One region of the Streptomyces sp. NPDC031210 genome, then DNA from elsewhere that is predicted to be linked to it. Evidence: riboswitches for the same ligand, from Rfam matches in the RefSeq annotation. Region 1 holds a riboswitch; the other holds the start of a gene.
What was found. Region 1 has a riboswitch for glycine ahead of gcvP (aminomethyl-transferring glycine dehydrogenase). Riboswitches for the same ligand answer to the same signal wherever they lie in the genome.
Positions count from the first base shown of each region.

Region 2: it holds a riboswitch for glycine, as region 1 does, so the genes downstream of both, gcvT (glycine cleavage system aminomethyltransferase GcvT) here and gcvP (aminomethyl-transferring glycine dehydrogenase) in region 1, are expected to answer to the same signal.

Region 1 is NZ_JBVIHH010000017.1:552-13,045, reverse strand. It holds gene gcvP (aminomethyl-transferring glycine dehydrogenase) at 1-2,002, opposite strand, end outside; glycine riboswitch at 2,190-2,287, opposite strand; gene ACZ45Z_RS27105 (PRC-barrel domain-containing protein) at 2,403-2,780, shown strand; gene ACZ45Z_RS27100 (DNA polymerase IV) at 2,696-4,138, opposite strand; gene ACZ45Z_RS27095 (MerR family transcriptional regulator) at 4,206-4,811, opposite strand; gene ACZ45Z_RS27090 (bifunctional nuclease family protein) at 4,997-5,470, opposite strand; gene ftsR (transcriptional regulator FtsR) at 5,524-6,273, opposite strand; gene ACZ45Z_RS27080 (FHA domain-containing protein) at 6,291-7,118, opposite strand; gene ACZ45Z_RS27075 (DUF881 domain-containing protein) at 7,249-8,298, opposite strand; gene ACZ45Z_RS27070 (small basic family protein) at 8,304-8,636, opposite strand; gene ACZ45Z_RS27065 (DUF881 domain-containing protein) at 8,633-9,565, opposite strand; gene ACZ45Z_RS27060 (sugar phosphate nucleotidyltransferase) at 9,641-12,136, opposite strand; gene ACZ45Z_RS27055 (CDP-alcohol phosphatidyltransferase family protein) at 12,252-12,494, opposite strand, start outside.
Region 2 is NZ_JBVIHH010000006.1:135,310-151,551, reverse strand. It holds gene ACZ45Z_RS13765 (enhanced serine sensitivity protein SseB) at 1-756, opposite strand, end outside; gene ACZ45Z_RS13760 (AAA family ATPase) at 880-1,584, opposite strand; glycine riboswitch at 1,828-1,923, shown strand; glycine riboswitch at 1,924-2,031, shown strand; gene gcvT (glycine cleavage system aminomethyltransferase GcvT) at 2,067-3,197, shown strand; gene gcvH (glycine cleavage system protein GcvH) at 3,307-3,684, shown strand; gene glyA (serine hydroxymethyltransferase) at 3,759-5,018, shown strand; gene ACZ45Z_RS13740 (L-serine ammonia-lyase) at 5,434-6,816, shown strand; gene ACZ45Z_RS13735 (hypothetical protein) at 7,652-8,281, opposite strand; gene ACZ45Z_RS13730 (hypothetical protein) at 8,278-8,574, opposite strand; gene ACZ45Z_RS13725 (hypothetical protein) at 8,933-8,995, opposite strand; gene ACZ45Z_RS13720 (acyl carrier protein) at 9,289-9,555, opposite strand; gene ACZ45Z_RS13715 (ketosynthase chain-length factor) at 9,594-10,811, opposite strand; gene ACZ45Z_RS13710 (beta-ketoacyl-[acyl-carrier-protein] synthase family protein) at 10,808-12,100, opposite strand; gene ACZ45Z_RS13705 (AfsR/SARP family transcriptional regulator) at 12,874-14,931, shown strand; gene ACZ45Z_RS13700 (antibiotic biosynthesis monooxygenase family protein) at 15,041-15,427, shown strand; gene ACZ45Z_RS13695 (DegT/DnrJ/EryC1/StrS family aminotransferase) at 15,457-16,242, opposite strand, start outside.

The sequences.
Region 1 (12,494 bases):
TCTGGGTGATGTGCTCCTCGAACACGCCGTGCGTCGAGGGGTAGGTGACCATGAGCACGGCGAGCTGGTCGCGGTACTGCTCGATCTTGGCGTGCAGGTCGTCGGCGTCGACCTCGCCGTCCTCACCGGTCTTGACGACGACGACCTTCATGCCGGCCATGACGGCGCTGGCGGCGTTGGTGCCGTGCGCCGAGGACGGGATCAGGCAGACGGTGCGCTGCTCGTCGCCGTTGGCGCGGTGGTAGGCCCGCACGGCCAGCAGACCGGCGAGCTCGCCCTGCGAGCCGGCGTTCGGCTGGAGGGAGACCTTGTCGTAGCCGGTGACGGTGGCCAGCCGCTCCTCCAGCTCCTGGATGAGCGTGAGGTAGCCCTGTGCCTGGCCGGCCGGCGCGAACGGATGGAGCTGGCCGAATTCCGGCCAGGTGACCGGCTCCATCTCGGTGGTGGCGTTGAGCTTCATCGTGCAGGAGCCCAGCGGGATCATGCCGCGGTCCAGCGCGTAGTCCTTGTCCGCGAGGGTGCGCAGGTAGCGCAGCATCGCGGTCTCGGAGCGGTGCTGGTGGAAGACCGGGTGGGCGAGGTAGTCGTCGGTGCGCAGCAGCGCGGACGGCAGGGCCTCGGCCGCGGCCGCGTCGAGCTGCTCGATGTCGCCCTGGACGCCGAAGGCGCCCCAGACACCGGCGAGCTGTCCGCGCCCGGTGGTCTCGTCGCAGGCGATGCCGATCAGGTCGGCGTCGACCTGGCGGAGGTTGACACCAGCCTCACGGGCGGCGGCGACGACCTCGGCGGCCCGGCCGGGGACCCGTGCGGTCAGCGTGTCGAAGTACGCGTCGTGCACGATCTCCACACCGCCGGCGCGCAGCCCCTCGGCGAGGACGGTGGCGTAGCGGTGGGTGCGCCGGGCGATGGCCGCCAGACCGTCGGGGCCGTGGTAAACGGCGTACATTCCGGCCATGACGGCGAGCAGCACCTGCGCGGTGCAGATGTTGCTGGTGGCCTTCTCGCGGCGGATGTGCTGCTCGCGGGTCTGCAGGGCGAGGCGGTATGCCTTGTTGCCGTCGGCGTCGACGGAGACGCCCACCAGGCGGCCCGGCAGGCTGCGGGCGAACTTCTCGCGTACGGCCATGAAGCCGGCGTGCGGTCCGCCGAAGCCCATCGGGACACCGAAGCGCTGCGTGGTGCCGACGGCGATGTCCGCGCCCAGCTCCCCGGGCGAGGTCAGCAGCGTCAGGGCGAGCAGGTCGGCGGCGACGGTGACCACCGCGCCCAGCTCCTGCGCCCGCGCTATCACGGCGCGCGGGTCGCGGACCGCGCCCGAGGCGCCCGGGTACTGGAGCAGGACGCCGAAGACGCCGCGCTCGGCGATCTCGGCGGGAATGCCGTCGCTCAGGTCGGCGACGACGACCTCGACGCCGGTCGGCTCGGCGCGGGTCTGGAGCACGGCGATGGTCTGCGGCAGGCAGTCGGCGTCGACCAGGAAGACGCCCTGCTTGACCTTGCCGACGCGGCGGGAGAGGGACATGGCCTCGGCCGCCGCGGTGCCCTCGTCCAGCAGGGACGCGCCGGAGGTGGGCAGCCCGGTCAGGTCGGCGACCATCGTCTGGAAGTTCAGCAGCGCCTCCAGGCGGCCCTGCGAGATCTCCGGCTGGTAGGGCGTGTACGCCGTGTACCAGGACGGGTTCTCCATCACGTTGCGCAGGATCACCGGCGGGGTGAACGTGCCGTAGTAGCCGAGGCCGATCATGGAAGACAGGACCTGGTTGCGGTCCGCCAGGCTGCGCAGCTCCTCCAGGACCTCGGCCTCGGAACGGCCCTGCGGCAGCCCCAGCGCCTCGGCGCTCTTGATCACGTCGGGTACGGCCGTGGCGGTGAGTTCGTCCAGCGAGCCGAAACCGACGTGCGCGAGCATCTTCGCCTGCGCCTCGTGGTCGGGACCGATGTGCCGGTACTCGAAGGGGGTACCGCGCTCGAGCTCGGTCAACGAGATGCGATTGGTGGTCATCTGCGGGGGCCTCCTGGTCAATACGACCTACGAGGGGCACCACGGCGCTGGTGCCCGGACGGCCTCCCCCTCTGTCATCTCAACCTGAGAGCTTCACCGGACCGCCGCTGCGGCCCGGCTTTCACCGTCGGTGAGGAAGGGTTCCGGTGCTGTGCTGTCCGTGGCCCGCCCTGCTTTCCAGAGTGACCTCGTCCATGCGGTACGTGTGCCTGAGAGATTCCGGGGAGGATTTGCTCCTTCGGCGCCCCCGTCGCGAACGACAAAGGACTCTCCCGCATGGGGTCTGCAGCCATTCGCCAGCCTACCAGCGTGCCACCTGGGGGATCCTTCGAGTGGCCGGGGCATGAAATGTGCCGTTTGGTAGTTGTCACAGGGCAGTTGCGACCAACGTGGAGGGGCCGTGCAAAGTGACATCGATCCCCGGAGCCTGATCGGCCGCAAAGCGTTCGACCGGCACGGCCAGAAGATCGGCACGATCGACGAGGTCTACCTCGATGACGCGACCGGAGAACCGGAGTGGGCCGCCGTCCGTACGGGCCTGTTCGGCAGGGACGCGTTCGTGCCGCTGGAGCCGAGCGAGATGGTCGGCGACGTGCTGCACATCCCCTACGACCGCAAGCTGATCAAGGACGCCCCGGACTTCGGTGTCGGCCGGCACCTCTCCCCCGAGCAGGAGCTCCAGCTCTACCACCACTACCGGCTCGATATCTCCTCACCGGACTCGGTGTCCTCGGCCGGCGACAGGGACTTCGGCCGGGTCGCCGGCGCGGAGGACTGACTTCCCGGCTCGCCGCCCACCAGCGGCAAGGGCTCCCCCGGCCGCAGCTCCGGGTCGTCGACGGCAAAGGTCCGCACCCTTCCCGGTGCGGACCACGGTGTCTCGAAGCGCACGGTCACTCTTCCCACCCCACTGCCCTGCACCCACCCCGCGCCGTACTCGGCGTGCACCACGTCCAGCCCCGGATACCAGCGCCGCGGCAGCGGCTCCTCGGGCTCCCCGCCGCCCGTCACGTCCACCGCCGGCTCGGCCACCGCGTTCGCCGTCTCCTGCGCCTCCCGCTCCGTCGCGAGCTGGGCGAACAGGTCCTCCTGGGTGTAGTCGGCGAGCCCGCTCACCCCCACGCCCAGCAGCCGGACCCCGCCCGTCGTGTCGACCGTCTCCAGCAGCCGGGTCGCCGCCTCCCGGACGACGGAGGGATCGTCGGTGGGCCCGCGCAGGGTCTCGGAGCGGGTCAGCGTCGAGAAGTCGTAGTTCCGCACCTTGATCACCACCGTGCGTCCGGAGCGCCCGGCCGCCCGCAGCCGCTCCACGCAGCGGTCGGCGAGCCGCAGGACCTCCGCGCGCACCCGCGTCCGGTCGGTCACGTCGACCTCGAAGGTGTCCTCGACGGAGACGGACTTCGCGTCGCGATCGGCCACCACCGGACGGTCGTCCTTGCCCAGCGCCATGGCATAGAGCCCGGCGCCGTGGGATTTGCCCAGCAGCCGCACCAGCTCGGCCTCCCCGGCCTCGGCGGTCTCGGCGACGGTGTGGATGCCGGCCCGCCGCAGCGCCTCGGCGGTCGCCGGGCCCACGCCGGGCAGCGTCCGGACCGGCATCGGCCCCAGGAGCTCCCGCTCGGTGCCCGGCTCGATCACCACCAGGCCGTCCGGCTTCGCCGCCTCCGACGCGATCTTCGCCAGCATCTTGGCCCCGGCGAGCCCCACGGACCCGGTCAGACCGGTGGCGTCATGGATGTCCCGGCGCAGCCGCTCGCCCACGGCCCGCACGACCGACGTCCGGGCCACGACGCCACCCGCTTCCAGATCCACGAACGCCTCGTCCAGGCTCAGCGGCTCCACCAGCGGCGACAGCGCCTGGAGCAGCTCCATGACCGTGTCACTCACCTGGCGGTAGAGGGTGAAGCGCGGACTGAGATAGGCCGCGTTGGGGCACAGCCGGCGCGCCTGGGCGGTGGGCATGGCGGACCGGACACCGAAGACCCGGGCCTCGTAGGAGGCGGTGGAGACGACGCCGCGCGGCCCGATCCCGCCGACGACCACGGGCTTCCCGCGCAGGCTCGGCTTGGCCGCCTGCTCGGCGGCCGCGAAGAACGCATCCATGTCCAGATGCAGGATCGTCGGCGCACGTCTCACATGTCTGATGCTGCCCTACGCCACTGACAATCGGCCCCCGGCCGGGCCCGGACCGGCGCCCGCGCGCTCAGACCGCCCGGTTGCGCCGCCGCGCCAGCTCGTCGTGCGGGTTCTTCCCGATCAGCGTCTCGCCGGTGTCCACCCGCTCGCCGTGCAACTGGGACAGCGCGCCTTCCACATCGCGCCACACCACTCCGACGGCGATGCCGAAGACACCCTGGCCACCCTGGAGCAGGTCGACGACCTGGTCGGGCGAGGTGCACTCGTAGACCGTGGCGCCATCGCTCATCAGCGTCATCCGCGTCAGATCGGCCAGGCCGCGCTCGCGCAGGTGCTGGACGGCGGTACGGATGTTCTGCAACGACACCCCGGTGTCCAGCAGCCGCTTGACGATCTTCAGGACGACGACGTCGCGGAAGCTGTAGAGCCGCTGCGTGCCGGAACCGTAGGCCGGCCGGACGCTCGGCTCCACCAGGCCCGTACGCGCCCAGTAGTCGAGCTGCCGGTAGGTGATGCCCGCCGCCGCGCACGCGGTGGGGCCGCGGTAGCCGATGGTCTGCGCCTCGCGGTCTCCCGACACCGCCGCGGCCTGTGCCGGTGCACGGTTCGCCGCCGCGCCCGAGTGGAGCGGCAACGCCCCTTCCGCCGCCATACCGTCGCCGGTGATTGCCACGCCGCCCTCCGTCCTCCACGTCCCGGACGGGACCTGCCATATCGACGGTATGCAGTCACCCGGGGTGCGTCAACGATCGCCGCGCTCGCCACGCCGAGTGATAATCACCCTACGAGTGGTTTCTCGTGTCCCGAGACGGGGAAGGCTGAAAGGTTTGGCCTGAATTAGCCGCCGGGCGGCCGAAGTCACTGGCTGTTGGTGCCGAAGTCCTCGGGCGAGATCTGGTCGAGGAACTCGCGGAACTTCTCCACCTCGTCCTCCTGCTCGTCCGGGATGGCGATCCCCGCGTCGTCCAGCACACCGTCCGTACCGAAGATCGGCGTACCGGTGCGCAGCGCCAGCGCTATCGCGTCGGACGGCCGTGCGCTGACCTCCACGCCGCTGGCGAAGACCAGTTCGGCATAGAACACCCCCTCGCGCAGGTCCGTGATGCGGACCTGCGTCAGCTCCTGGCCCACCGCGTCCAGCACGTCCTTGAAAAGGTCGTGCGTCAGCGGCCTGGCAGGGACCATGCCCTGCTGGGCGAAGGCAATGGCGGTCGCCTCCCCTGGCCCGATCCAAATGGGCAAGTAGCGATCGCCTCCCACCTCCCGCAGGAGCACGATCGGTTGGCTGGAAGGCATTTCCACCCGGACACCCACGACGTCGAGCTCGTTCACATAGCAACCCTAGGACGTGCCCGGCCGGTTTGGGTAGTCGGGCACTCGTTTGCTCACTGCAGGCGAACCCGCAGGGCGGTCTGGACCAGCGCCGCGTGGAGCCGTACGGACAGTGTCGCCAGCTCTCGCGCGGTGGCCTCGGCATGCGCCCTGGTCTGCGGATTACGGTGCCGACGAAGGGGTGCGACGACCTGTTCGACCAGGCCGGCCTCGCGTTCGGCGGCCGCTTTCACGGCCCGCAGATGGCGCGGTTCGAGACCGAAGCGCCCCAGATCGGCCACAAGCCTGGCCACGGTGACGGCCTCGACGTCGTAGGTGCCCTCCGCGTCGGGGACGATAAGGCCGTACGACTCCCAGTCCGCGAGCGCCGCCTCCTCCACCTCGGCGGCGGCCAGCAGCTCGGCCCGCCCGATCCGGACGGCCGTCGGCCGCTCCCCGTCCGGGTCGTGGACACCTTCCACCAGGTCACGGGAGGGCGTGGCGGGGGCGGGCAGCCGCACCGGCTCGCCGCGCTCCAGGGCGTCCAAATGCTCCTTGATGACCTTCAGCGGCAGATAGTGGTCCCGCTGCATGCGCAGGACGCCGGCCAGCCGCTCGACGTCCGCCGCGGTGAATTTGCGGTACCCGGAAGGCGTGCGCTTCGGTTCGACCAGTCCCTCGGCCTCCAGGAAGCGGATCTTGGAGATGGTGACCTCGGGAAATTCCTCGCGCAGCAAGGTGAGCACCGTGCCGATGCTCACCGGCTTGCTGTCCGAGGCGGCGGTGCCGGCCGAGCCGGCACCGCCTGTCGGTGTATGGCGCATATGCCTTCCCTGGCCGGTCAGATACCGGCGCCTCGCTGGCTCGCGTAGAAGACCAGGCGGTACTTGCCGATCTGCACCTCGTCGCCGTTGGCGAGGGCGACGGAGTCGATCCGCTCACGGTTGACGTAGGTGCCGTTCAGACTGCCCACGTCGGCAACCGTGAAGCCGCCGTCCTGGCCGCGACGGAACTCCACATGGCGGCGCGAGACCGTCACGTCGTCGAGGAAGATGTCGCTCTGCGGATGCCGCCCCGCCGTCGTCAGCTCGCCGTCCAGCAGGAAACGACTGCCGGAGTTCGGGCCCCGGCGGACGACCAGCAGCGCCGAACCCGGAGGAAGGGCGTCGACGGCCGCCTGGGCCTCGGGGGACAGCGACGGCGTCAGGGTCTGGCCCGTCGCCTCCGCGTCATAGGCCTCGAGTCCCGAGATGGAGATCGTCGAGGTCGTCTCGGACGCGCGCTCGGGCTGGGCGCCCGGACGCAGCGGCGCACCGCAGTTGGAGCAGAACCGGCTCGCCTCGGCGTTCCGGTGCCCGCACCTCGTACATACCGGCAAAGACCCTCCACCCGTGCGTGCGGCCGATGGTTCCTGGGAACCTATGCGGCCTGCCCCGGAGGGGTCAACGGAACCCGCGCCGTGCCCCCCGGACGGACCGCCGACCTCGTCACGGAACAGCGGGCGCTCCTCGCCGGCGGCGCCCTCATCGGACTGGCGCTGGGCGCGGTGCCGCGCCGGCCCGCCCTCCTGGCGTGCGCTCTTGCCGAACAGCTTTCCAAACAACTTCACGGGCGATTCCCCTTGAACGAAACAGACCCGCCCGTGGGGCAGGACGAACCCTCGATGCACACACCGGCCGATCCGGACATCCTGTGAACGTCCGTGGCCTTCAGACAGTTTCCATCACACACCACGTACACGGTGCGTCGACCCCCCGTTACCTCATGCCCTCCCCGGGCCATCGCCATAGGTGACCGCCTCACTGCGATGACGACCGAGAGTAGTCAGGCCGCTTCGCCTCTCGCAAGGCGCTCACAATGATCTTCTCCTCACGGGTCACAGCCACCTTGGCCTGCTCCTTTTCCAGCGTCTGCACCACCCCGCCAGGGATGTTCAGCGCCGGTTCCAGGTCAGCGGGCCTGCCGATGACCTTGAAACGGTAAGGCTGTGTGACCCGCTTGCCGTCGATCTCCACGCCACCCCGGACATCCGAGAGATAGGTGTTCGCGACGACACGTACCTGATTGACCTGAATGGCCTCGGCTCCGGCCGCCCGCAGCTCCTGGATGGTGTCCAGCAGTTTGTCCGCCTCGACGGAGTGCGTGGGATCGTCGATGACCAGGTTGATGCCGGGCCCCTGCGCCGCGACGGTCCCGGCCAGCACACCCAACTGCTGTTCCTTCTCCACGGTCTGCTTACGGGCCTCCTCGGCCTGGTCCGAGCTGTTCTCCAGCTCGGTCTTCTGCCCTTCCAGGCGCCGCTGTTCGTCCGTCAACCGCTGGGAGCGGTTGTCCAGCTCGTCCAGGATCCGCACCAGGTCCTCCTGGCGCGCGCCCCGCAGCGCACTGCTGTCACTGGTGGAACGTACCTGAATCGCCAGCCCGAGACCGAGAATGAACAGCAGGAGAGCGACGATCAGTTGAGCCCGGGTCAGGCGCGGCGGCCACAGGCTCGCCAAAAGCCGCTGCCGACCGGTCTCCGGACGCTCCCCGGTCCCCACTTCCGCGGCCGGCTCCGGGGCGGCGGCACCGGCCGTGTCGTCCCCGGCCGACGGCGTGCCTTCCGGTCGTACGCCCTTCGCGTCGTCTCCCGCCGGCGGCCGCTCGGGCACGCCCGGGCTCGCGGGAGGCATCGGCTGCCGATCGGTCGGCCGACGGTCCGGCCGCGGTTCCGGCCGCGGTTCCGGCCCGTTCTCCGGCTCGCTCCCGGGATCGTTCTTCGCCGGCTCGTTCTTCGCCGGTTCGTGCTTGTCCGCTTCGCGCTTGTCCGGTTCGTTCTTCTCCGGCCCGGGTGTCTCGTTCGTCGACATCCGCCTCACGCCCTGAAGACGTGCCGGCGGATCGCGGCGGCGTTGGAGAAGATCCGGATACCCAGCACGACGACCACGCCTGTGGAGAGTTGGGCGCCGACGCCCAACTTGTCGCCCAGGAAGACGATCAGCGCGGCGACGACGACGTTCGACAGGAAGGAGACCACGAAGACCTTGTCGTCGAAGATGCCGTCCAGCATCGCGCGCAGACCACCGAAGACGGCGTCCAGCGCCGCGACGACAGCGATCGGCAAGTAGGGCTCGACCACCGTCGGCACCACGGGTCGGACCACAAGTCCGACCACGACTCCCACGATGAGGCCCAGTACGGCGATCACGATGTGCCCTTCCCTGTGTCGGCGCCGTCCGATTTCGCGGCGCCGGCCTGCGGCTTTGCTGTACGAACGATCAAACTTGGCGCGGGCGGCAGCCTGACCTCGCTCTCGGCGGAAATCCTGGTGCGTACGCCGTAGTTCTCCTGCAACACGTGCAGGTACTGGCCGTCCGCGCTGTCCTGGAACGCGGTGCTGAGCCGCTGCCCGTCCCCCACCGCCAGCACCGTATAAGGCGGTACCAGTGGCTTGTTGTCGACCAGTATGGCGTCTCCCGCGGCTCTGATCGCCGAGAGTGACGTAAGCCGCTGCCCATTGACGGAGATGGCCTCGGCACCGGACTCCCACAAGCCGTTGACGACGCGTTGCATATCTCGGTCACGTACCCGGCCGGTGTCCGAGAAACCACTGCTCTCGCGCGGTCCGCCGCCGCTGGACTCCGCCTCCTTCGCGTCGTCCACGACGAGTTTCACACCCGGCCCGGTGACCTCCGTCGAACCGGCCAGCAGCGCCAGGAGATCGGCCTTGGCGCCGCCGTGCTCCTTCAGCGCCTGGCTCTGCATCCTGCTGACGGAATCCCGCAGCGCGTCCACCCGCCGCTGCACCTTGTCCGCCTCTGCGGTGCCCTTCTGGATGCGGTTGATCAGCTCTTCGCGTTCCTTGGCCAGCGTGGGGGCCGCTATCCGCGCCTGGGCCGCGCCCACGGTCACCACGACCGCCGCGAGCACCAGGCCCGCCGCCAGGCCCAACTTCGCCCGCAACGTGCGGGGCAGACCACGTACACCTGCTGCGGACTTCCGCGCGGCGGCCTCGGCGTATCCGTCGTCAAGGCTGTGATCCATCACGTTGGTCAGCAGCGACATGGACGCATCGGGCCGCGCAGCCGGCTTCTTGGTGGGGCTCCGATCGGGGCGCTGCTGCGACATGCCGCACATCGTCGCACGTCGGCGGTGCGCACTCCCAATGGCCCCACCGGCGTGCCCGATCGCGGCACGCCGGTGGGGACAAGATCACCGACCCGCGCTGTCCACCACGGCGGCCCACTCGTCGAGCAGTTGCTGGGCGGATGCGTCGTCCGGGCCCTCCGCCCACAGGTGCGTGACCGCCTCGGCCGGGTCGGGCAGCACCAGCACCCAGCGGCCGTCGGCCTCCACGACCCGCACACCGTCAGTGGTGTCCACGTCCCGGTCGCCGGCCGCCTCGACCACGTGCCGCATGACCAGGCCCTTGACCGCCCACGGCGTCGCCAGGTCCCGCCGCAGCACATGTGCCCGCGGGATCCGCGCGTCGATCTGGCTCAGGGTGAGCTGGGTACGCGCCACCAGGCCGATCAGCCGGACGAACGCGGCGGCACCGTCGAAGACGCTGCTGAACTCCGGGATGATGAAGCCGCCCAGACCGTCCCCGCCGAAGACCGTGCCGTCCGCGCGCCCCACCCGGGTCAGGTCGTCGGGCGAGGTGGTCGTCCACTCCACCTGCGTTCCGTGGTACGCCGCCACCTGCTCGGCGATGCGGGTGGTGGTCACCGGCAGCGCCACGCGTCCGCTGCGGCGTTCGGCCGCCACCAGGTCCAGCATCACCAGCAGCGCCCGGTCGTCCTCGATGATGCGGCCGCGCTCGTCCACCAGCGACAGCCGTTCACCTACGGGGTCGAAGCGCACGCCGAAGGCCGCCCGCGCGGAGGCCACGATCTCACCGAGCCGGACCAGGCCGGAGCGCCGCGCGTCGGCGGTCTCGGTCGGCCGGGACTCGTCGAGACCGGGGTTGATCGTCAGCGCGTCCACGCCGAGCCGGCCCAGGAGGCTGGGCAGGACCAGGCCGGCGCTGCCGTTGGAGGCGTCCACGACGACCTTCAGGCCGGCCTCACTGATACCGGTGGTATCCACGGCCCGCAGCAGCGAGCCCGTATAGGAGTCGAAGACGCTGGCGGGGAAGCGCAGATCACCGATCTCGCCGGGGAAGGCGCGCCGGTATTCCTGGCGGGCGTAGACCCGGTCGAGTTTGCGCTGCCCGGCCTGGGAGAGGTCAGCGCCCCGCTCGTCGATGAACATGATGTCGACGGAGTCCGGCACGCCGGGCGTCGTACGGACCATGATCCCGCCGGCGCTGCCGCGGGCGGTCTGCTGCCGGGCGACCGGCAGCGGGACGTTCTCCAGGTCGCGTACGTCGATGGCGCTGGCCTGGAGGGCGGAGATCACCGCGCGTTTGAGCGCCCGCGCGCCCCTGGAGTGGTCACGCGCGGTGGTGACCGTCGAGCCCTTCTTGAGCGTGGTGGCGTACGCGCCGGCGAGCCGGACGGCGAGTTCCGGGGTGATCTCGACATTGAGGATGCCGGAGACGCCCCGCGCACCGAAGAGATGCGCCTGGCCCCTGGACTCCCAGATCACCGAGGTGTTGACGAACGCGCCCGCTTCGATGGTCTTGAAGGGGTAGACCCGCACATTTCCCTGGACGATCGATTCCTCGCCGATGAGGCATTCGTCGCCGATGACGGCGCCGTCCTCGATCCGGGCGGCCCGCATGATGTCGGTGTTCTTGCCGATGACACAGCCGCGGAGATTGCTGTGCTGCCCGATGTAGACATTGTCGTGCACCACGGCCTTGTGCAGGAAGGCGCCGCTCTTCACGACCACGTTGGAACCGACGACGGTGTGCTCGCGGATCTCCACGTCCGCTTCCACCTTGGCGTAGTCACCGATGTACAGCGGCCCGCGCAGTACGGCGTCCGGGTGGACCTCGGCGCCTTCGGCGACCCATACGCCCGGCGAGATCTCGAAGCCGTCGATATCGACATCGACTTTTCCTTCGAGCACGTCGGCCTGGGCCTTCACATAACTCTCGTGCGTGCCGACGTCCTCCCAGTAGCCCTCGGCGACATAGCCGTAGATCGGCTTGCCTTCCTTCATGAGCTGCGGGAACACATCGCCGGACCAGTCAACCGGAACGTCCGGATCGAAATAGTCGAAGACTTCCGGCTCCATCACGTAGATGCCGGTGTTGACGGTGTCCGAGAAGACCTGACCCCAGGTGGGCTTTTCCAGGAACCGCTCGACCTTGCCCGCTTCGTCGACGATGGTGATGCCGAACTCCAGGGGATTGGGAACCCTCGTCAGACAAACGGTGACGAGGGCGCCCTTTTCCTTGTGGAAGCGAATCAGGTCGGTGAGGTCGAAGTCGGTGAGAGCATCACCGGAGATGACCAGGAAGGCATCGTCCCGGAGGGCTTCCTCGGCGTTTTTCACGCTGCCTGCGGTGCCCAGGGGCTTTTCCTCATTGGCGTACGTGAGCTCCATGCCGAGCTCTTCCCCGTCGCCGAAATAGTTGCGAACGAGCGAGGCGAGGAATTGTACGGTCACAACGGTCTCAGTGAGACCATGCCGTTTCAGCAGCCTCAGCACGTGCTCCATGATGGGCCTATTGGCCACCGGCAGCAGCGGCTTGGGCATGCTGGACGTCATGGGGCGAAGTCGCGTGCCTTCGCCGCCGGCCATCACAACGGCCTTCATGTCGGAAGCGTCCTCCTCTAAAGAGACGACGGGCTTGCCGACTTCACTTGCCAAGACCAACCACTGTACGCACCCAGGGGCTACGGGCCTTGGCGCGATCCGCCATCAGGCGAGCTCAGTCGGCTGTGGTGTCCGCCCGGATGAGTCGGCGGACCTGGACCACGTAGAGGATCCCTGCCCACCAATAGAGCGCCGTACCCCATCCGGCGAACGCCCATCCGAAAATAGCAGCGAGTGTGTGAAGCCAGCCACTCCCCTCACTCAGCAGAAGCAGGGGGAAGGCATACATCAAGTTGAACGTAGCCGCTTTGCCCAGGAAGTTCACCTGGGGAGGACCGTATCCGTGGCGTCCGAGAAA
Region 2 (16,242 bases), on a different contig from region 1:
CAGCCAGTCGGCGACCGGGTCGCCCTGGGCGAGGTCCAGCATGACCAGTTGTACGGGCCAGGGCACCGGAACGGCGCCGAGCGCACGTCCCAGGGCCGTCAGGGCCGCCTCGCGGGCGGTGCCGTCCTGGAGCGCGGCGGGCGTCGTGGCGACCTGAACTCCGACGAACAGCGCGGGCGTGTCGCCCTCGACACTGGCCAGGGCACGCCGGGCAGTCAGGACAAATCCGGCACCGGAGAACTCCAGTCCGGCCGCGGCCAGGAAGTCCACCGGCTCGTCCTGCCAGTCGGGCTCGAACAACCGCACCCGGCCGCCGCTCGCCGGGCCGTCCGCCTCGCCGCGCCCCACCCGGCACAGTTCCGCCACCGCCGCCGGGGGCAGCGGGACACCGATCGTGCCCTCGGGATTGACCGCGATGCCGATCCGCGGCGGCAGGCCGCGGGCGAACTCCCGAGCGGGTGCGACCGTGAAGGACAGGTGCGAGCCGACGACCCGCGCGAACTCCTGCTCGGAGCTGAAGACCGGGACGTAGACCTCCCCGCCGATCTCGACGGTGGGCAGGTCCAGGCCGCCGGCGCCCGGCCCCGCGCTCTGGGGGCCGCCGCCGTTGGGCAGGGGCACCCACACCAGGCTGCGGCCCAGGACCTCGACGATCCGGCCACCGGCGCCGGGGTGGCCGACGGCGGCGGCCAGCACCTCTTCGAGCTCGTTCGCAGGCCACGCCAACTGCGGTATCCCCATGTCAGGAATGCTCATGTCCACCCACCCGTTCCGAACCGCGCTATCTGGCCAAAGACCCTAGCGGCACCGGAGGCGGCGGTCGAAGGCGGCGGCGGGTGGCGGTCGGGAGCGGCCGGCCGGCGGGCCCGGCCCGGCCCGTCAGCCGAAGGCGACCGCCTCCAGCGCGCTCGCCGCCGGCCGGTCCAGCAGCGTCACGGACGCGAACCCGGCCGGCAGCCCGGCGCTCTCCGCGCCGCCGACCAGCCGGCCCACCGCCCGGCGGTGCCGCGCGAAGGCGTACCCCGACACCCCGCGTCCTCGGGACGCCTGCCCCGACAGCGCCACCGCGGGCGGCACGTCGAGCAGCACCAGATGCAGGCCGCGGCCGCCGCGCCGGGCCGACCGGGCGAGCCAGCGGCGCACCCACGCGAGCGTCCCGCAGTCGTGCACCACCACGCTCTCCCCCGACCGCAGGGCGCGGCGCAGGCCGAGGTAGTGGGCGGCGCGGACCAGCGGGCGGTAGAGGCCGTAGGGCAGGCGGCGCAGGCGGCCGCTCTCGAAGCGGGCGCGGACGTCCTGCGAATCGATGCGGTGCACCGCCGCGCCCCGCCCGTCCAGCGGCGGCACGACGCGGTGCATCAGGGTGCTCTTGCCGCTGCCCGGCAGGCCGGAGACGACCACCAGGTCGCCGGCCGGAAAGCACATGGTGGCCGCGGGGCGGCCGGTGCCCGCTCCCCTGAGGTCCAGGACCTCGGCGCCGCGTCCCGGGCGGACTACGGCCGGTGACGGGCGGCGGCGCCCGGGCACCGCGGCGGTGTGCCCCGCCCGGGCGGTGTGCGGGGGCGTGGCTCCCGCGGTGGTCACGCCTGCGGCTTCGCTGTGCACCGTGATCGACCTCCCGGTCCTGTGCTGGGTCCGGCTCGCGACCGTCCCCTCCCCGCAGAGTGTCAAGGAAAGGTAATGGCCATCAAGGCGATTGCCCGATCCGTCCGGCCCGTGAACGGGTGGGCGCCCGGGACTGCTGCATCCGGCGACGTCGTGCAATGATGTCGGCGCCACGTGCACACTCGCGCTCAGCCGTGCACAGCCAACTCCATACCGGCCGCTTGAATCCGCGCGGGAGAGTCCCCGGCCGCCACGGCGGGGCGCCGAAGGAGCAAGTCCTCCCTTGAATCTCTCAGGCCCCTATACCGCGCGGGCGAGGCAGATCTGAAAAGCGAGCCGCAGCGGTGCGGTTCCACCCAAGGTGCAAACCGGCCCGTTCGCGGGATCCCGGTGAACCTCTCAGGTTCCGATGACAGATGGGGAGACTTCGTCTTGTCACCCATGTCTGGGAGCCCGGAACCATGACTGATGCCCCCCGCCGTACCGCACTGGATGCCACGCACCGTGCGCTCGGCGCGACCATGACCGACTTCGCCGGCTGGGACATGCCGCTGCGCTACGCCAGCGAGCGCGACGAACATGTCGCCGTCCGCACCCGCGCCGGCCTGTTCGACCTCTCCCACATGGGCGAGATCACCGTCACCGGCCCGCAGGCCGGCGACCTCCTCGACCACGCCCTGGTGGGCAACATCGGCGGCGTCAAGACCGGCCGCGCCCGCTACACCATGATCTGCGACGCCGCCGGCGGCATCCTGGACGACCTGATCGTCTACCGCCTCGAAGAGGCCGAGTACATGGTCGTCGCCAACGCCTCCAACGCCCAGGTGGTGCTGGACGCGCTGACCGAGCGGGCGGCCGGCTTCGACGCCGAGGTCCGCGACGACCGGGACGCCTACGCGCTGATCGCGGTCCAGGGGCCGCAGTCGCCGGGCATCCTCAAGGCGGTGACCGACGCCGACCTGGACGGCCTGAAGTACTACGCGGGCCTGCCCGGCACCGTCGCCGGCGTGCCCGCGCTGATCGCCCGTACGGGATACACCGGCGAGGACGGCTTCGAGCTGTTCGTCCGGCCCGCGGACGCGGTCGCCCTGTGGGAGGCGCTGACCGAGGCCGGCCGGGACGCCGGGCTCGTGCCCTGTGGCCTGTCCTGCCGCGACACGCTGCGCCTGGAGGCGGGCATGCCGCTGTACGGGCACGAGCTGACGACGGCGACCACGCCGTTCGACGCGGGCCTGGGCCGGGTCGTGAAGTTCGACAAGACCTCCAACGGCGGTGACTTCGTGGGCCGCGCCGCGCTGGAGGCGGCCGCCGCGCGCGCCGAGGCCAGCCCGCCGCGCAAGCTCGTCGGCCTGATCGCCCAGGGCCGCCGCGTCCCGCGCGCCGGCTACCCGGTCGTCGCGGCCGCCGACGGCACGGTCATCGGCGAGGTCACCTCCGGCGCGCCCTCCCCCACCCTGGGCAAGCCGCTCGCCATCGCCTATGTCGACGCGGCGTACGCCACCCCGGGCACCGAGGGTGTCGCGGTGGACATCCGTGGAAGCCATGAGCCGTACGAGGTCGTCGCGCTGCCCTTCTACAAGCGGCAGAAGTAGCACCCGTACCGCACCGCGCACCGCGGTCGTGCCACCGGCGCGCCCGGCGCGTCTCACTGTGCAAGACCCCGTTTCACGATCACACCCTCGCGTACAGGAGAATCGAGCCATGAGCAACCCCCAGCAGCTCCGCTACAGCAAGGAGCACGAGTGGCTGTCGGACGCCGAGAACGGCGTCTCGACGGTCGGCATCACCGAGCACGCGGCCAACGCGCTCGGCGACGTCGTCTACGTGCAGCTTCCTGAGGTCGGCACCACGGTCACGGCGGGCGAGACCTGCGGTGAACTGGAGTCGACCAAGTCGGTCAGCGATCTCTACTCACCGGTCGACGGCGAGATCACGGAGATCAACGAAGACGTCGTCAGCGACCCCTCGCTGGTGAACTCCGCCCCGTTCGAGGGTGGTTGGCTGTTCAAGGTGAAGAGCTCCGGCGAGCCGGGCGACCTGCTCTCGGCCGACGAGTACACCGCCTTCTCCGGCGGCTGAGCCTCCCGGCCCTCCTCACCGCCACCGCCCACGCGGAAGCGCTTCGCGCCGCCTGACCCCTCCAGGAAGACCTCATGTCGCTCCTCAACAGCTCCCTCCATGAGCTCGACCCCGACGTCGCCGCCGCCGTCGACGCCGAACTCCACCGCCAGCAGTCCACCCTCGAAATGATCGCGTCGGAGAACTTCGCTCCCGTCGCCGTCATGGAGGCCCAGGGCTCGGTCCTCACCAACAAGTACGCCGAGGGCTACCCCGGCCGCCGCTACTACGGCGGCTGCGAGCACGTCGACGTCGTCGAGCAGATCGCCATCGACCGGATCAAGGCGCTCTTCGGTGCCGAGGCCGCCAACGTGCAGCCGCACTCCGGCGCGCAGGCCAACGCCGCCGCCATGTTCGCCCTCATCAAGCCGGGCGACACCATCCTGGGCCTGAACCTCGCCCACGGCGGGCACCTCACGCACGGCATGAAGATCAACTTCTCCGGCAAGCTCTACAACGTCGTGCCTTACCACGTCGACGACAAGACCAACCTGGTCGACATGGAAGAGGTCGAGCGCCTCGCCAAGGAGCACCGCCCCAAGCTGATCGTCGCCGGCTGGTCCGCCTACCCGCGCCAGCTCGACTTCGCCGCGTTCCGCCGCATCGCCGACGAGGTCGGCGCGTACCTCATGGTCGACATGGCGCACTTCGCCGGCCTGGTCGCCGCCGGACTGCACCCCAACCCGGTGCCGCACGCCCACGTCGTCACCACCACCACCCACAAGACCCTCGGTGGCCCGCGCGGCGGCGTGATCCTGTCCACGCAGGAGCTCGCCAAGAAGATCAACTCCGCGGTCTTCCCCGGTCAGCAGGGCGGTCCGCTGGAGCACGTCATCGCCGCGAAGGCCGTCTCCTTCAAGGTCGCCGCGTCCGAGGAGTTCAAGGAGCGCCAGCAGCGCACCCTGGACGGCGCCCGCATCCTCGCCGAGCGCCTCGTCCAGCCGGACGTCACCGAGGTCGGCGTCTCGGTCCTGTCCGGCGGCACCGACGTCCACCTCGTACTGGTCGACCTGCGCGACTCCGAGCTGGACGGCCAGCAGGCCGAGGACCGCCTCCACGAGGTGGGCATCACGGTCAACCGCAACGCCATCCCCAACGACCCCCGTCCCCCGATGGTCACCTCCGGCCTGCGCATCGGCACGCCGGCGCTGGCCACCCGCGGTTTCCAGGCCGACGACTTCCGTGAGGTCGCCGACATCATCGCCGAGGCCCTCAAGCCGTCGTACGACACCGAGGCCCTCAAGGCCCGCGTCACCGCGCTCGCCGACAAGCACCCCCTCTACCCGTCGCTGTGACGCCTCCGCGTCACCGTGGTGGCGCCCACGTCGCCGAGGCGGTGCGGGCGTCGCCGTGACGCCTCGCGTCCGGTGCGGCGCGGCCGGTGACACCCGGCCGCCTGTGACGCGATTCACCAGGTGCGGACGGTCCGGTCCCCGGCACACGACCGGCGGACCGGGCCGCGCGGGAACGCACCGGTGGCCCGGGGCCTTGTCCCGGGCCACCGGCCCCCGTCAGCGCCTCCCCTCCCCCACCGCTGTCTTCCGCCGTTCCGCCCGGCGCCGCCCGCCCGACGCTTCCCGTCCGGCGGCACCGCGCCGCGTCCGCGTTACGCTCGACAGCCGGTGCGGAAACGTACCTCCTGCCCCATTGCCGCACCTCCTGCCCCATTGCTCCACCGTCCACCACGAGCAGACAAGGGAGTCCGCCACCGTGGCCATCTCCGTCTTCGACCTCTTCTCCATCGGCATCGGCCCCTCCAGTTCCCACACCGTGGGCCCGATGCGCGCCGCCCGGATGTTCGCCGGACGCCTCAAGAAGGACGGACTCCTGGCCCAGACGGTCTCCGTACGCGCCGAACTCTTCGGCTCCCTGGGCGCCACCGGCCACGGCCACGGCACCCCCAAGGCCGTCCTGCTCGGCCTTGAGGGCCACTCCCCCCGGACCGTCGACGTCGAGACCGCGGACGCGGAGGTCGAGCGGATCCGCGCCACCAAGCGGCTGCGGCTGATGGGGGCCGAGATAGGCGACGCCCACGAGATCGACTTCGACGAGTCGACCGAGCTGATCCTGCACCGGCGGCGCTCCCTGCCGTACCACGCCAACGGCATGACTCTCTTCGCCTACGACAGCACCGGCGCGCCGCTGCTGGAGAAGACGTACTACTCGGTCGGCGGCGGTTTCGTCGTCGACGAGGACGCCGTCGGCGAGGACCGCATCAAGCTGGACGACACCCCCCTGACCCACCCCTTCCGCACCGGCGACGAGCTCCTGCGCCTCTCCCAGGAGACCGGCCTGTCCATCGCCGGCCTGATGCTGGAGAACGAGAAGGCGTGGCGCACCGAGGACGAGATCCGCGCCGGCCTCCTGGAGATCTGGCGGGTCATGCAGGCGTGCGTCACCCGCGGCATGTCCCGCGAGGGCATCCTGCCCGGCGGCCTGAAGGTCCGCCGCCGCGCCGCCAACTCCGCGCGCCAGCTCCGCTCGGACGGCGACCCGCTGGCCCACGCCATGGAGTGGGTCACCCTCTACGCGATGGCCGTCAACGAGGAGAACGCCGCCGGCGGCCGGGTCGTGACCGCCCCCACCAACGGCGCGGCCGGCATCATCCCCGCGGTCCTGCACTACTACATCAACTTCGTGCCCGGCGCCGACGAGGAGGGCGTCGTCCGCTTCCTCCTGGCCGCCGGCGCGATCGGCATGCTCTTCAAGGAGAACGCCTCGATCTCCGGCGCCGAGGTCGGCTGCCAGGGCGAGGTCGGCTCCGCCTGCTCGATGGCCGCCGGCGGCCTCGCCGAGGTCCTGGGCGGCAGCCCCGAACAGGTCGAGAACGCCGCCGAGATCGGCATGGAGCACAACCTCGGCCTCACCTGCGACCCCGTCGGCGGCCTCGTGCAGATCCCCTGCATCGAGCGCAACGGCATGGCCGCCGTCAAGGCCATCACCGCCGCCCGCATGGCCCTGCGCGGCGACGGCCGCCACCACGTCTCCCTCGACAAGGTCATCAAGACCATGAAGGAAACCGGCGCCGACATGAGCGTCAAGTACAAGGAGACGGCGCGGGGCGGGCTCGCGGTGAACATCATCGAGTGCTGAGGTGGTAGGCCCTGACCAGCGCGTTCGCTTCTTTCAGCGCTGTCAGGGCCTTCCCTGCTTACCCGGCGGAAAGTCCCCGAAAAGCCCCGGGACATCCCACGGGATGGGCGCCTGGCCTGGGGGCTCGTGGCACCCTCGGTCACTGTTCCGATCCGCCCTGACCGTCAGCCGCTGCCAGGATGTATCAAATCGATCCTCCAAGATCGCTGGAGGACTGTCATTCGATACCTGAGTGCTGCGGAAAACTCGCGCTTGGAGCAGCGGCTGGCCGACCTCTCCCCCACGTTCGCGACGGCGCAGGCGCGTCAAGCCCTGCTCCCCCCCCCCGCGGATCTGGCGTACTCGGCCACGGAAGGGGAGACAGACGAACTGTCCCGTGGGGTGTACCGGCGGGGCAGACGCCCCAGAGACGGCGCACGCAGATCTGCTGGCCGTATGCGCACAGGCCCCTCGCGCCGTCGTGTGCGGTGAGTCCGCCCCTCACCACGGCACTGACCACCACCGCCACACACCGCGGCATCACCCCTGAAACCTCTCAGCGCCACCATCACCGACCTCGGCCCGCGTCGCCAGACCTCCTACGCCGCCGGGCGCCGCCGACAAGGCCCCGCCCCAACCAGCTACCCCGAACGCTTCACCGACGTCGTCCGGTAGGTCACCGCCTTCGCAGACGCGCTTCTCAACGGCGACGCCGTCACCCTCACATGGAATGCAGCGGCCCTCACATACTCATGAACCAGACCTGGTCGACCGACCAAGTCTTCGGGATTCGCACCCGAGACCTACGCATTACGAGACCGTGAGCGTTCGTGCTGCTGAGTGACGTTCTGCCTGATCAGAACATTTGCGGCTGGTTGGCCGGTGCTGCCTTGTAATTGCGTCGTCCAAACGCGTCCGGCCACCGGCTGGCCGCCGGGCTAGGAGTAACTGGTGAAAGACGACCGGGATGCCGAGGGTTGAGGTGGTGGCCTTGGTGTGGAAGGACGAGGCCAGGGCGCCCCGCGGCCCGCAGCAGGTTGTGGACTGTCGCCCACAGGATCAGCCACGCGGCATTCGCGTTGAACTTTCCGGAAGGCAGGTGGGCCAGGGGCCCGGCTCTGCCGTCGGCGATGACCTGCTCGATGACCGCGTGGTGGCGGTGCTGCCGCTCGGCCTGGAGGGTCTCGAAAGGGCTGTTGGTGAAGAACGGGTGGTGGCGCCAGGCCGGGAACAACTCGCCCTGTTCGCTGACTGTGGCGGGTTTGGCCAGGCCCCGGACCCGCCGCACGATCAGGAGGGCGGTGACCTGCTCGGCCTTCTTGCGGCCGGTGAAGGCGGTGCAGGCAGGTATCTCGGCGACCTCGGCGTCCGAGATCAGCTCGCCGGTGTCGGGATCGACAACCGCCCTCGGGTAGCGGATCGGTGTCCACGCGCCCTCCGGTATGGCGGCGATGGCCCGCTTGATCGAGGGGTTCATCCCCGTCATGTGGAGAAGTGGGTGCTGGCCCGACGGCAGGCGGCTACCACGTCGGCGTTGTAGAACTGGCTGTCCGCACGCAGGACACGGATGCCGGTGCAGCCGGCTTCGGCCGCGGTGGTCAGGGCCTCGGTCATGAACCGTTCGGCGCCGCGGGAGTCGGCCGACTTGCCCTGACGCAGCCGGACCGCGGCGATGACTGGCTGGGCGGTCGGGGTACAGATCGTGGCCAGCAGCGGGTGCAGGGTGCGGAAGCCTTTGAACCGGCCGACCTGGGCGCCCTGCTTGGCGGGACCGAACACGCGCCGCTCCATGCCGCAGCGCGTCATCGATGCTGTCGGCCCCGGCGCACATCGCCGCGACCAGCGGCATCACCTTCGCTGCCGCGTTCGCACCGCCACCGTTGTCCGCACTGTTGATGCGTACGGTCTCGCGGACCAGTTCCGACAGCCGCCCCGCTCGGCCAAGCGCATCACCGGGCCAGGCCGGCGTCCGCGACCAGGTTGGAATCATCAAAGGCTGCGGACACCGCACGTGGCGGCATGGAAGAACGCATCCCCGAGATGCACCTCCGGACTCGTCGAGTAGAAGCCTAGAGAACTCCTATTCTCACAAGTCAGAGCGCATCTCCACTTTCACATCCGGACACTGGACCAACCGTCACCCGGTGGATCGAGGCTTAGCTTCCGTCATCGCCTCCTCTCCCCATGGCCACCAATCCACCGGATTGGAGGCGTGCTGAGTAGGTAGGACGACTGCTCGCTAGCCAGTCGATTCATACCGGCATCGTCGCACGGCCGGGGCCAGTGCGGGTCGCTTCTTCCTCCACGTCGGCCGGGTCCGGTGAAGCGTGGCGCCCCCCACCCCTCGTCAGGGAGCTAGCATCGGGCCTTGTCAGCCCAACGGCCTCAGCCGGCCGGAGGCCCGCGGAGTACATGCTGGCGAACATGGTGATGAATCTGGACCGGTTCGACCGCTCTCGAGGCCGGTGTCCCGGCCGGCCGGGACACCGGCCGTCAGACGGTCTCGGTCAGGATACGGTTGACCACGGTGGTGAGCTCGGCCGGGGTCACGGCACCGGCGAACTCCTCCTCGTCGATGGCCACGCCGAACTCCCGCTCCAGCCTGCTCAATGTCTCCAGCATGGCCAGGGAGTCGTAGCCAAGCGAGGCGAACTCGACGTCCTCGGGGCGGCGGTCGGTCTCCATCGCGTCACCGTCACCGGCGCACTCGCGCATGATCTCCATGAGCCTGTCGGTCGTCAGCCGGTCCATGATCTCCATGTCTCCTGTCAGGGGGCGGGGGTGTGGGGCGGGTGGGGTCAGCGCGGGCCCGTCACGACCAGGGCCGAGTTGAACCCCCCTTGTCCCCGGGCGAGGATCAGCGCCGTGGCGAGCCGGGCCCGGCGCGGGGTTGTCACGAGGTCGAGGGTGTGGTCCGGCAGCGGTCGTGAGACGTGGACGGTCGGGGGGATGACGCCCTCGCGCAGCGCCAGGAGGGCCGTGGCCACGTCGACGGCGGGGCCTCCGGCGCTCAGCCGGCCGGTCATGGTCTTGGGCGCGGTGACCGGGACCCCGTGGGGGCCGAAGAGGGTGCGCAGCGTGTCGGCCTCGACGGCGTCCTCCTCCGGGGTGCCCGCCGCGTCCGCGAAGACCACGTCGATCTTCTCGGGTCTGAGCTCTGCGTCGTCGAGGGCGGCCCGGACGGCCCGTACGAGGTTCGCGGGGCGTCCCGAGCCGGGCGGCGGGTCGAAGGTGGCCGCGTAGCCCGCCATCCGTCCGTACCGACGGCGTGCGCCGCGCGCCCGTGCGGCCTCCTCGCTCTCCAGGACGAGCAGGGCGCCACCCTCCCCGGGCACGTAACCGGCGGCCTCGGCGTCGAAGGGCCGGTAGGCGAGGGCGGGATCGGACTCCCGGCTCATCCTGGCGGTGCTGAGCTGGGCCACCCAGCCCCACGGGCAGGGGGATCCGTCGACGGCTCCGGCGAGCACCATCGGCTGCCCCCGGCGGAGCTGCCGGCGGGCCTGCCCGAGAGCGTCGAGGCCGCCTGCCTGTTCGGTGACCAGGGCTCCGGCGGGGCCGCGCAGTCCGTGCCGGATGGAGACCTGGCCGGTGTTGACGGCATAGAACCAGGCGAAGGACTGGTAGGCGCTAACGTACTCGGGTCCTCGGTCCCACAGGTTCTGCAGCTCCCGGTGGCCGAACTCGAAGCCGCCCGCCGAGGCGGCGGTGACGACGCCCACCCCGTACTCCGGGAGCAGGGCTGGGTCGAACTCGGCGTCGGCGAGGGCCCAGTCGGAGGCCACAAGGGCCATCCGGGTCATGTGGTCGGTCTGGGGCAGGAGCCGGCTGGGCAGGTGCTCCTCCGGGACGAAGTCCGCGACCTCGCCGGCGAGTCGGCTGGGGTAGGGCTCGGCGTCGAACCGGGTGACAGGGCCGATCGCCGAGGCGCCGCTCAGGATGTTCTTCCAGTGCTCGTCATGGCCCAGGCCGGTGGGGGCCAGCACCCCCATCCCGGTGATGACCGTGTCCGCGTTCACGCCGCCCCCCGGCCCCGTGCGTCGGGTCCGGACAGCACCATGGCGCTCTGGAAGCCGCCGAATCCGCTGCCGACCGTGAGGACGTTGTCGACCGGCAGGGAACGGGCCTCCAGAGGTACGTAGTCCAGGTCGCACTCGGGATCGGGCACGCGCAGATTGGCGGTGGGCGGGACCGCATCATGGCGGATGGCGAGGGCGCAGGTGGCGATTTCCAGGGAGCCGATGGCGCCCAGCGAGTGGCCGATCATCGACTTGATGCTGCTGACGGGGGTCCGGTACGCGTGCTCCCCGAGGCTCGCCTTGAAGGCCGCGGTCTCGTGGCGGTCGTTCTGCTTGGTGCCCGAGCCATGGGCGTTGACGTAGTCGATCGTGGACGGCTCCGTGCGGGCGGTGGCGAGCGCGACCCTGATCGCCTCCGCCATCTCCCGTCCGTCGGGCCGCAGACCGGTCATGTGGAAGGCGTTGCAGCGGGAGGCGAATCCGGTGATCTCGGCGTACACCTCGGCGCCCCGGCGGCGGGCGTGCTCCCGCTCCTCCAGGACGAAGACGGCGGCTCCCTCGCCGAGGACGAAGCCCCGGCGGGTGCGGTCGAAGGGACGGGAGGCCTCGCCCGGCCGGTCGTTGTCGGGGCTCGTGGCCTTGATCGCGTCGAAACAGGCCACGGTGATGGGCGAGATGGGCGCCTCGGTGGCCCCTGCCACCATCACGTCGGCCGTGCCCTCCGCGATCAGATCGGCGGCGCGGCCCACCGCGTCGAGGCCCGAGGTGCACCCCGTCGACACCAGTGAGACCGGCCCTTCCGCCGCGATGCGGTCGTGGGCCACCTCGGCGGCGATGGAACTGGGCACAAAGTAGTCGAAGAGGTGCGGGACGGCGTAGGCGTGGTCGACGAGCCATCGGCTGCCGCTGTCGCTGACGACGGCGTACTCGTTCTCCAGGCTCGTGGTGCAGCCGACCGCGCTGCCGATGACCACCCCGATCCGGGAGCCGTCCAGGGCCTCGCGGTCGATCCCACTGTCCTCGATTCCCTCTCGCGCAGCGACCACCGCGAATTGCGTGGCCCGGTCCATTCGGCGAATCTGGCGGGGTGTGAGCCCCTCCGCCGAGGCGTCGAAGTCGCATTCCGCGGCTATTCGGGAACGATAGGGTTCGGGATCGAAAGCCGTTATGGCGCGGGTGGCGGTGCGACCCGCCGTCAGAAGGTCCCAGAACGGCTTCACACCGATGGCACCGGGAGCCACGATTCCGATTCCCGTGATGACTACACAGCGATTCGTCGCTGTATTCATCAGCGTCCCCCTTTACCGGTGCCCGTAGCCCTGTCCATTGCGACGCAGAGCCCTGTGTCGACCACATCGGAAATGTCCACGGAGTGAGCGTGCGCGGAATAGCTCGCATTCGACTCAATGGCGATTGGAGGAGCGGAGAGAGTTGACACGGGCGGCGGAAGCGTGTCGGACGACCCGGCCGGGAACGCCGCGGAGCGGTCCCTCCGTTGGAGTCCCGCTGGAGGAACACTGGAGCCGGGACGTTGGGCGCGGTGCCGGACGGGGCGCGGATCGGCCGATCCCCCTGAATCGTCCGTACGACTGAGGGGCGTCCGGCGGCACCGGGGGGCGCTCCGGAGGGCGATGAACCCGCCGAGTTTGACGGGAAAAGGTGCCTCATGCATTAGGTTCCCGGTATAAGCCGCAAGCAGCAACCCACCAGTTGACGCCTGTCGAATACCGGCCCAGCGGGCGGCCGTGGCGGGATCGAATCTCCGCCATTCCTCGATGGGACGCGGCTTTACGGGAACCTTTCCCGGACCGCGAGTCAAGATCCGACAGATTGGACATTCTGTCTTTTCTTCAGCGATCCATCGGGGCCCCTTCGGTCCCCCGCCCCAACATTGACCAGTCGTTTTCAAGGATCTACCGTGAAGTCGAGGTGATCGGCCGACGTAGAGGGCGCGCACGGCGTGGCGATGACAGGCCGTGCGCGACTCAGTTGAAACGGGGGAAACATCTTGGAGTTCCGGCTTTTAGGTCCCGTCCAAATCATCTCGGGGGGTCGAAACATCATGCCGACCGCGCCCAAGCCGCGTCAGCTCATATCCCTGCTCATGCTGCGGCACAACACCGTGGTGCAGTCGTCCGAGCTGATCGACGAGTTATGGCCCGAGCTCCCGCCCCCGAGCGCGGTGACCACCCTTCAGACGTACATTTACAAGTTCCGCAAGCTCCTTCTGAAACAGGGACACGGGAACCTGCTCCAGACCCAGCCGGGTGGATACAGCCTCACCATTCCGTCGTCGAGTCTGGACGTAAGCCTGTTCGAGAGGAAAGCGGAGGAAGGCCAGGAACTGCTCCAACGGGGCGATTCTGCAGCGGCTTTGGCATGCTTCGAGCAGGCCCTGGCCCTGTGGCGCGGACCCGCGCTCGCCGACGTCGAGACAGGGGGACGGCTCCTCTCGTACGTGACCGGGCTGGAGGAGCTGCGCTTCCGCATCCTCGAACTGCGGATCGAGGCCGACCTGGAGAACGGCCGGCACCGCGAACTCATCAGCGAGCTCAAGGCGTTGGTGCTGGCCCACCCGTTGCACGAACACCTCCACGGACTCCTGATGGTGGCCCTGCACAGGTCCGGCCGGCGGCACGAGGCGCTGGAGGTCTACCAGGCTCTGCGGCAGAAGATGATCGACGAACTCGGCCTCGAACCCGGCAAGGAACTCGCCCGTCTTCAGCACACCCTGCTGTCCGACTCGCCCGCCGAACCCCAGGAGCCCGCGCGACGGCCGAGGACCAGTTCCGCCGCGCCGCTAGGCCCTGCCGCTGCCCCGGCCACCCCGGCCCTCGCGCACACGGACGCCCCGGCGGGTGGAGCCCCCGCACCCCTCGCTCCCCCGCTACCGCCGGAGCTTCCGCTCGCGCCCGTCCCCGCGCCGAGGCCCGTACTCCCGCCCTCGCCCGTCTCCATGACCCCGGCACTGCCCGGACCACACCTTCCTGTGCCCAGTGCCGGTGCCGGTGACGCTCAGGTCCCCGCCCAACTGCCCTCGCCGGTCGCCGTGCGGGAGTCGATCGGGGCACCAGCCCAACTGCCAGCCGGGCTTGCAGGGTTCGTTGGCCGTGACGACGTCCTCAGGGAACTGGAGGCGGCGCTGCGCGAGCCCGGCGGATCGGCAGCCGACGGCACGGCGGCTCATATAGGGGTCGTGACCGGCCCCCCGGGCATCGGCAAGAGCGCGTTGGCCGTCCGCCTGGCGCACACGCTCCGCCCGCACTTCCCCGACGGGCAGCTCTACGCGGACCTGCGAGGCTCCGCCGCCGAGCCGCGTGACCCCTCCGAGGTGCTCCGCGGCTTCCTGCGGGCCCTGGAGGTCCCGACCTCGCGCATCCCGGAGGGCCTGGAGGAGTGCGGGGCGCTGTTCCGGTCCCGTACGGCGGGGCGCCGCGTGCTGGTGCTCCTGGACGACGTGGCGTCCTCGGCCCAGATCCGGCACCTGCTGCCCGCAGACCCGCGCTGCGCGCTGCTCGTGACCGGCCGCCGGCGGATGACCGCCCTGGTGGAGGCCGAGCGGGTCGAGCTGGGCGCGCCCTCCCCGAAGGAGGCCCTGGAGATCCTCGCGGTCCTGGCGGGCCGGCAGCGGGTGGACCGGGAACCGGAGGCCGCGCACCGGACCGTCGAGCTGCTCGGCCGGCATCCCTTGGCCCTACGGTGCGTGGGCGGTCGACTCGCTGCCGGGCCAGGGCTCTCACTGTCGGCGCTCGCCGACCGGCTTGAGGCCACGCCCCGGATCCTCGACGTGGCTCGGCTCGGCGAGCTGGACGTGCGCTCCCGGTTCGCCGCGAGCTACGCGGGCCTCAGCCACCAGGAGCAGGGGGTCTTCCGGCTGCTCAGCATGCTGGGCGAGACGCCCTTCACCGCGTCGCAGGCGGCCGAGCTGCTGAGCCAGCCGGTGCGGGAGCTGGAGTCCGTCCTGGAGGTCCTCGCCGACAACCACCTGCTGGCCACCGACCGTTGCGCCGACGGCATCGGACGCTACGTCTTCGAACGGCTGACCCGGGCCTACGCCAAGGAGCGCCTGGAGGAGACGCTCCCCGCGCCGCCCGTGGCCGAGAAGGTGGGGGTCGGGTGAGCGGAGTTCCGCGCCGGTGGTCAGCCGGTGTCGAGACGTCCTCCACGGGCCGCTGCCAGGCTCCCCGGCACGCGTCCGCGGATGTCGGACGGAGACGACGAACAGAGGGGTGGACCAGCCCATGTCGAGCGGCGAGCAGCAGGAGTCAAACGTTGTCAGCGAGGCCGGTCCGGCCAGCCGCGGTCCCGAGGTGACCTTCGTCAACCGGTTCACCGTCCACGGGACGGCGGAGGAGTTCGAGGAGGTGTTCGCCCGGACGTCCGCCTTCATGGCGCGCCAGCCCGGATTCGTCCGACACAGCCTGCTGCGGGAGGTGGACGACCCGGCCGGCTACGTGAACCTCGCCGTGTGGACCGACCGGGCCTCGTTCCAGCGGGCGGTGCGGCAGCCCGGGTTCGCGCCGCACGCCGCGGCCCTGCGGGAGCTGAGCCGGAGCGAGAACGGGCTCTTCACCGCCCGTCTGTCAGTGACGGCAGCCGAGGCCCGGCAGGTCTGAGCCGCCGCCACGCAGGGCGAAGAAGCCGTTCAGGACAGGGTCTTGAGGACCTCTCGGAGAGCCTCGACGACCCTGTCCTGCGCTTCCGGGGCCAATGAGGGGTACATGGGCAGCGAGAAGATCTCGCGGGCCAACCGCTCGGTGACGGGCAGGGAGCCCTCCCGGTAGCCGAGGTGCGCGAAGCCGGTCATGGTGTGGATCGGCCAGGGGTAGCTGATGTTCAGCTCGATGTCCCGCTCCCGCAGCGCCTCGATGATCTCGTCCCGGCGCGGGTGGCGCACCACGTACACGTAGTGGACGTGGTCGTTGCCCGGGGCGGTCTCGGGGAGGACGAGTTCGGTGTCGCCGAGCCCTTCGGCGTACCGCCGGGCGATTTCCCGACGGGCCGTCATATAGTCGTCGAGCCGACGGAGTTTGCGGCGCAGGATCTCGGCCTGGACCTCGTCGAGGCGGCTGTTGTGGGCCGGCAGGTCGGTGACGTAGTAGCGCTCCTCCATGCCGTAGTAGCGCAGCCGGCGCAGCCTGCGGTCCACCTCCTGGTCGGAGGTGAGGACCGCGCCGCCGTCGCCGTACGCACCGAGGACCTTCGTCGGGTAGAAGGAGAAGGCAGCGGCGGTGCCCATGGTCCCGGCCGTCCGGTCGTGGTGACGGGCACCGTGGGCCTGGGCGCAGTCCTCGAGGACGGCAAGTCCGTGCCGTGCGGCCAGCTCCTCCAAGGGGGCCATGTCGACGCACTGGCCGTAGAGGTGGACCGGGAGGAGGCAGCGGGTGCGCGGGGTGATGGCGGCCTCGACCTGGGAGACGTCCATGAGGTA